One region of the Devosia sp. MC1541 genome, then DNA from elsewhere that is predicted to be linked to it. Evidence: predicted binding sites of a transcription regulator. Region 1 holds the regulator's gene; each other region holds the start of a gene.

What was found. Region 1 encodes PhoB, which activates phosphate uptake and scavenging genes when phosphate is short. Its sites were predicted from a motif close to TGTCATNNANCTGTCAT; they were not measured.
Region 2: the regulator PhoB is predicted to act here: its motif matches at 1,237-1,253, upstream of HKD40_RS08495 (YdcH family protein).
Region 3: the regulator PhoB is predicted to act here: its motif matches at 1,319-1,335, upstream of HKD40_RS05485 (NAD-glutamate dehydrogenase).

What each region holds. Positions count from the first base shown of each region.
Region 1 covers NZ_JABBDZ010000015.1:12,797-15,060, forward strand. The annotation lists gene pstB (phosphate ABC transporter ATP-binding protein PstB) at 1-196, shown strand, start outside; gene phoU (phosphate signaling complex protein PhoU) at 217-930, shown strand; gene phoB (phosphate regulon transcriptional regulator PhoB) at 1,030-1,731, shown strand; gene HKD40_RS14130 (autotransporter outer membrane beta-barrel domain-containing protein) at 2,000-2,264, shown strand, end outside.
Region 2 covers NZ_JABBDZ010000006.1:45,520-47,783, forward strand. The annotation lists gene HKD40_RS08490 (sigma-54 dependent transcriptional regulator) at 1-846, opposite strand, end outside; gene HKD40_RS08495 (YdcH family protein) at 1,025-1,201, opposite strand; gene HKD40_RS08500 (DUF465 domain-containing protein) at 1,356-1,571, shown strand; gene purE (5-(carboxyamino)imidazole ribonucleotide mutase) at 1,645-2,145, shown strand; gene HKD40_RS08510 (5-(carboxyamino)imidazole ribonucleotide synthase) at 2,142-2,264, shown strand, end outside.
Region 3 covers NZ_JABBDZ010000003.1:234,082-236,345, reverse strand. The annotation lists gene HKD40_RS05495 (flavin reductase family protein) at 236-778, shown strand; gene HKD40_RS05490 (hypothetical protein) at 840-1,118, shown strand; gene HKD40_RS05485 (NAD-glutamate dehydrogenase) at 1,432-2,264, shown strand, end outside.

The sequences.
Region 1 (2,264 bases):
AGAGCTCATTGACGAGCTGCGGACCAATTACACCATCGTCATCGTCACCCACTCGATGCAGCAGGCAGCCCGCGTCTCGCAAAAGACTGCCTTCTTCCACTTGGGTAATCTGATTGAACAGGGCGACACGGAAGACATCTTCACCAACCCTGTCCACAAGCAGACCCAAGACTACATCATGGGCCGTATCGGTTAATCTAAGGGGAGAGCACAGCCATGCCACACAATACCGGCACAGAGCACATCGTTACCTCGTATAACGAAGAACTTCTCGCCCTCGCGCAGGCCATCGCCGAAATGGGTGGTCAGGTGGAAACGGCTGTCGAAAACGGCACGCGCGCCCTGCTCAAGCTCGACCGCGAACTGGCTGACGTGACCATCATCGCCGACCAGCGCATTGACGACATGCAACGCAAAATCGACGAAATGGCCGTGTCCATGATCGCCCGTCGTCAGCCAATGGCGTCCGACCTGCGTTCGATCATCACCGCCATCCACGTGGCGTCGGATCTTGAGCGCGTTGGCGATATGGCCAAGCAATTGGCCCGCCGCTCGCTCAAGCTCGAAACGATCAACCTGCAGGCCTCGTTCTACAGCGGCGTCCGTAACATGACCGCTCTCGTGCTCGGTCAGCTCAAGGAGGCGCTCGACGCCTACGCCAATCGTGATGCGGAAGCTGCCGTTGACGTTTGCAATCGTGATGATGATGTCGACGCCATGCACACTTCCCTGTTCCGCGAACTCCTCACCTATATGATGGAAGATCCGCGCAACATCACTTCTTGCACCCAGCTTTTGTTCTGCGCCAAGAGCCTTGAACGTGTAGGCGACCACGCAACCAATATCGCTGAACGCGCTTACTATCTTTCGACTGGTAAGCAGCTCACCAGCGACGTCCAAGAACTCCAACGTCAGCAGATCAAAGCCTAAGCGCCAATTTCGTCACGTCGCCCAATCGGCGTGACGAACTCTTCGAAAATCCCCTATATTGAGTAACGGTCCCTACGGGCCGATTGACGGAGCACGCCCATGCCCGCGACGATCCTTGTTGTCGAAGACGAAGCCGACATCTCCCTGCTCCTGCAATACAATCTGCAGGCTGAAGGCTTTGATGTCGTCACAGCGGAAACCGGCGATGAAGCGCACCACGCCATCGCAGAACGCGTCCCTGACCTGATCTTGCTCGATTGGATGTTACCCGAAGTTTCCGGCATCGAAATCTGCCGTCGCCTGCGTGCGCGTGAAGAAACCGCCCGCGTTCCAATTATTATGCTCACGGCCCGCGGCGAAGAAGAAGAGCGCGTACGCGGTCTCACCACCGGCGCAGACGATTACATCGTCAAGCCATTCTCTGTCCCCGAACTCGTCGCCCGTATTCAAGCGCTGCTGCGCCGGGCGAGCCCAAGCCTTGTGACGAACGCGCTTAAGGTTGGTGAGCTTGAGCTAGACCGCACCACTCACCGCGTCAGCCGTGGGTCCCGAGACATTCACCTTGGGCCGACAGAATATCGCCTGCTCGAATACCTCATGACCCATCCGGGCCGCGTCTACACCCGCGAGCAGCTTCTCGACGGCGTTTGGGGCAATGACGTCTATGTCGACGAACGCACTGTGGACGTCCATATCGGCCGCCTCCGCCGCGCCATCAACCGTGGCAAGGAAGCCGACCCCATCCGCACGGTCCGCGGCGCCGGCTACTCCTTCGACGAACGCTTCTCGCAACTGGCTTAGATCGCGTGCCCTTAGGCACAACAAGGTCTGACACTCGGCACTGTTTTCTGGTCACCGCAAGTCGCCGCTGATCAGAAAAAAGCCAAAAAATCTCTCTGCGCGGGGCGCATCGAAACTGTTTTGCGTGTTCTACGAGGCCCAATAACGCAATCCACCAAATCAGACGCTTGACGTGTAAAGTCCTTTCATATCATAGAATTAACCATAATATTCTTCGTGTCTCCTGATTTGTTGAGCAGCGCCAAAAGCTGCAGATTGCCGCGCCACTATGTTGTCAAAGCCAATTGCCGTTGTACCGGCGATCGTCGCCCTACTTGCTGCTACCAATATCACCGCAGCGCAGGCCCGAGATATCACCATCAGTGAAGGTCAAACCGGAGGTGCTCAGAGCCTTTCCGGGATCGGGGACACGCTCTTTATCGCAAGTGGTGGCACCTTGGACTCCACAAGCAACGTGATTTCCATCACCGGCTTGGATACGGTGATCACGAACTACGGTACGATCGAAAATCGCGGAAGCGCCACCTACGCGC
Region 2 (2,264 bases), on a different contig from region 1:
CGCCGATATGAAGCGAACATTGACGCGCTCAGGGCGCGTTGCGCCGATAGGCTCTATTTCGCCTTCTTGTAGGACACGCAAGAGCTTGACCTGCGTTTCGAGTGGCAGCTCGCCCACTTCATCAAGGAAGATCGTGCCGCCATTGGCTTCAGCGAACTTGCCGCTCTGGTCAGCATGCGCGCCTGTGAACGCGCCCTTCTTGTGACCAAACAGGACCGACTCGACCAAGTTCGGGGGAATGGCACCGCAATTGACGGTGACGAAAGGTTTTCCGGCGCGTTCGGACGTGCCTTGGATGATGCGGGCGACAAGTTCTTTGCCTGTACCAGTTTCGCCTTCAATGAGGACCGGGATCGCGCTCTTGGCGGCTTTGCCACAGAGGGTAATGACGCGCGCCATAGCAGGGGCCGCTGCGATCATATCCTTGTGGCTGAAGGTGCCAGATTTGCGGGCGTGCTCGGCGCGGATCGCCGATTCGAGCGCATCCAGTTTCATGGCGTTGCGCAGCGAGATGACCAGACGCTCGGGGCTTACGGGTTTGACGAAATAATCCGCCGCACCCTGACGCATGGCCGAGATAACGGTTTCAAGTGAGGCGCTTGCGGTCTGGACAATAACGGGGGTCGTCATGCCCTCGCGGCGCATCACTTCCATAACGCCCATGCCATCGAGATCTGGCATGACCAGATCGAGAATCATCGCGCCGATTTTGCGATCTTCGCGCAGGATGGAGAGCGCCTGTTCGCCACCAGTGGCGGTCAGCGGTTTGAACCCGGCACGGTTTGCAATCTCGGCGGTGAGCCGCAACTGGACCGGATCGTCATCAACCACCAGAACACGCGTCATGAACCTATTGGCCTTCCCGTCGCAGGACACACGAATCGCTGTGTGCCACTTTGGGAAGACGATGAAGGTCTGCCCTTAAGAGGGCGTTAATCCTATTGATTTTGCTTTTGTTTACTAAAATGAAAAAGGGTCCCGGCTGTGCCGTGACCCTCCAGAGAAACTCTGCCTTTCGTAGAATTTATTGCCGCGTGGCGCCCTGGAGACGGTAAAGTTCGTCCTTCACTTCGAGTTTTTTGCGTTTGAGCGAAGCAACCATCAAATCGTCTTTGAGGCGATTTTGCGTTTCAGAATGGATCTGCTTATCCAGTTCCTGATGGCGCCGCTCGAGCGCTGCGATGTGGCCTTCAGTCGTCATTAAAGAACTCCTTTCAGCGTGTTGGACTTGGGTATCGTCACAAATCTTTCATGCTTTGTCGACACCCATGCGGCAGTCCTCGAAAATGTGATGCATTTTCCATGATCATGGGCTAACCAGAGGTAACTGATATGCCCACAAAGTTGGTGCGTGAATGCTGCCCCTGACTAAGGAAATTGAGGCCCAGTTTGGTCTTGAACTGGCAACGAAACGCCAGGAACATGCCGATTTGGACGCTGCGATCCTGACTTTAACGCAGTCTCAAATGGCCGATCAAATGCTGATCCAGCGGCTCAAAAAGCGCAAACTGGCGCTCAAAGACCGCATCGCTCAGCTGGAAAATATACTCTTGCCTGACATCATCGCTTGAGGCCTTGGCTGCTTGAGTTATGGCCAAATCTGGGCTAATGCCGCGCTTTGTGGAGCGCTCTGAGGGACACGCCATGCTCAAGCCACCCGTCGCCATTGTTATGGGCAGCCAATCTGATTGGCCAACTATGCGGCTGGCCGCAGAAACCCTCGAAAGTCTCGAAGTCGAATATGAAGCGCGCATCGTTTCGGCGCATCGTACGCCTGAGCGCATGGTCGATTTTGCCACCAACGCCAAAGCTGAAGGCGTTAAGGTGATTATCGCCGGTGCGGGTGGCGCGGCGCATCTGCCGGGCATGATTGCCGCGATGACGATACTGCCGGTGTTCGGCGTGCCCGTGCGCTCCAAGGCGCTTTCGGGCGTCGATAGCCTTTATTCCATCGTGCAGATGCCGGGCGGAGTTCCTGTTGGAACTCTCGCGATTGGCGAGCCGGGCGCTATCAATGCGGCGCTGTTGGCGGCAGCTGTCTTGGCGCTGAACGATGATGAACTTTCCGATCGCCTCGAGGCGCATCGCGCCCGCCAAACGGCGTCTGTGCCCAATTTCCCTCTGATACTGAGTAGTCGTCCGTGACCCAAGATTCCGCGCTACCCGCTGGCTCCACTATTGGTATTTTGGGCGGGGGGCAGCTTGGGCGCATGTTGGCTTTGGCCGCTGCAAAGCTGGGTTTGAAAAGCCATATTTATTGCCCG
Region 3 (2,264 bases), on a different contig from region 1:
ACTGAGCGTCTTGACGATCAGAGCTTGACTTATCTTGCTGCACGGTTTTCAAAGGCATGACTTGGAAATACCGTTTCTGAGCTTCGCATGCAAGCGAGTAACATCTGAAAACCTCGGAGCAGCGTTGATCTGCTGCCTAACGGAACTCCGATGGGCACCAGAGCATCACCTGCCAAACGCTTTACCGAACGCGAGCCGCGTAGACATTTTGACCACGAAACGACCGACCCTGCCGATGATTGCTGAATTTGATTTGCCCGACACCATGCGGATGCGTCCGTTACGCAATTCTACGGTTGGCGAAGCAGAGTTTCGGCAGGCTATGGCGACTCTCGCCTCCAGTGTGCATGTTGTGACGGCGAGACGGGGCGATGAAATGGTTGGGCGTACGGTCACCTCGGTTATGTCGCTTTCGGCGCAGCCCCCGGCCATCCTGATTTCCATAGATATTGTCAGCCGGTTGGCGGATGTGATTGCCAAAACAGGCGGTTTTTCTCTGGCCCTGCTCAGAGATGATCAAAGGGATATTGCAGACGCTTTCGCCGGCAAGCTTGCACCAGAGCGGCGCTTCGATGTGGGGCGTTGGACACGCTGGCACTCGGGCCACCCCAAACTACTTGGCGCAGCTATGACGGTGGACTGCGAAGTGATCGGTTCAATGGAAACGGGAACGCATGTGCTGTTTGCCGGAGCGTTGATCGAGGCAGAAACCAACACAAAAGCGACACCATTGCTTTGGCATAATCGTAACTATGCCCTGCCCAAAAACAGCGGGTAACACAGGAGTGGCAACGGTTTTGCCCTCTGTCGCGTTATCTTTGGGTGATTGGAGATCGAGCGTGCCGCGTTTTTATTTCAACCTTCGCATAGACGACGAGTTGTTCCGCGATGACGTGGGCAGCGAACACAGTAATCTCGACGCCGCAGAGCAGAATGCTGCTGAGATGGGGCGAGCTATCATCGAGAGAATTGCAGGCGATCATGAACAGCTCGGCGTGCCGCGCTGTATCGAAATCACCGACGAGGATGGGCGCGATCTGCTCTACATCGTCTTCTGGCAAGGGCCGGAAATCGATACGCGAGATTTTGCGGCGCTACCGCAGCAGACCCTGCATTAGCCTAAAAGAATGGGCCAGCGTGGGTGGTGACGACGATGCCTAGGATCAGCGCGCCCGCGAGGGCTGCGTAAGAGACATAGCGTTGGAGTTGGCGCATGAGGGCCTCCGCACTTTACCCCCTAACACTACCACTCTGGTCGGCATTAACAAGCGTTTAACAATTCGTTCTCAGGCCGAATTGAGAAACAGTTTGCCCCAATGTGACATTCTGATGAAACAAGTGCCGTAGCATAATGGGCGTTTGAAACAGACGATAGAGACATATCGCCCGTTTCCGGCCTACTCTTGGCACGCGAGTCAGGGAGCAAGCGGCATGAATGACGAAGTCATTTCACGGATTTTAGAAACATCTCAGCAGTTTAATTCAGACGACAGCGGTGAAAATGACTTCCTCAAATCAGCACTTAGGACGATAGACGCTAGCGATCTTGAGCGCGCCGACAGCGCTGTATTGCTGGCAGACCTGCGGAACACTTACCAGCGTCTCCAAGAGATCGACACCACCAAGCTGAAATTGTGGGTCACCCCACCAGCAGGCGCGGGTGCGCCCCTGGTGCTCGATATTATCTCCCCAGACATGCCCTATATCGTCGACAGCGTGTTGGCGGCAGTGCGCAGCGGCGGCGGGAATGTCCGCCTGTTTGCCCATCCTATTGTCCGCCCGCAAAGCGCGGCCGAGCGGCAAGTGAGCGTTTTACATACCCAGACTGATCCGGTGGCCGATCAATCTGCATTGATCGAAGAGATCGCGCAAACCCTGCGCGATGTGCATAGCGCAGTGACCGACCTATCGCCGATGTTGTCTGCGGTGCGTGCTGCAACGCAGGCGATACCTGAGACAATGGCAGGGGCCGCTGAGGCAAAGGCGTTTGTCGAGTGGCTGACGCATTACAATTTCATTTTTGTGGGCGTGAAGGACTTCCGCCTTGTGGGCGATGAGTTGATCGAGGCCGATGGCCCTGGTCTTGGCCTTTTCCACGAGCCTAATTTTAAGGTGGTGCGCAGCGGGGCAGACTATGTCCACTCGACGCCGGAGCTGGTTGGCTTTGCAAAAAGCGACGAGCCTATCCTTGTGACGAAAGCCAATTTGCGCAGCCGCATCCATCGGCGTGCGCATCTCGATTACATCGGCATCAAGCGCTATGG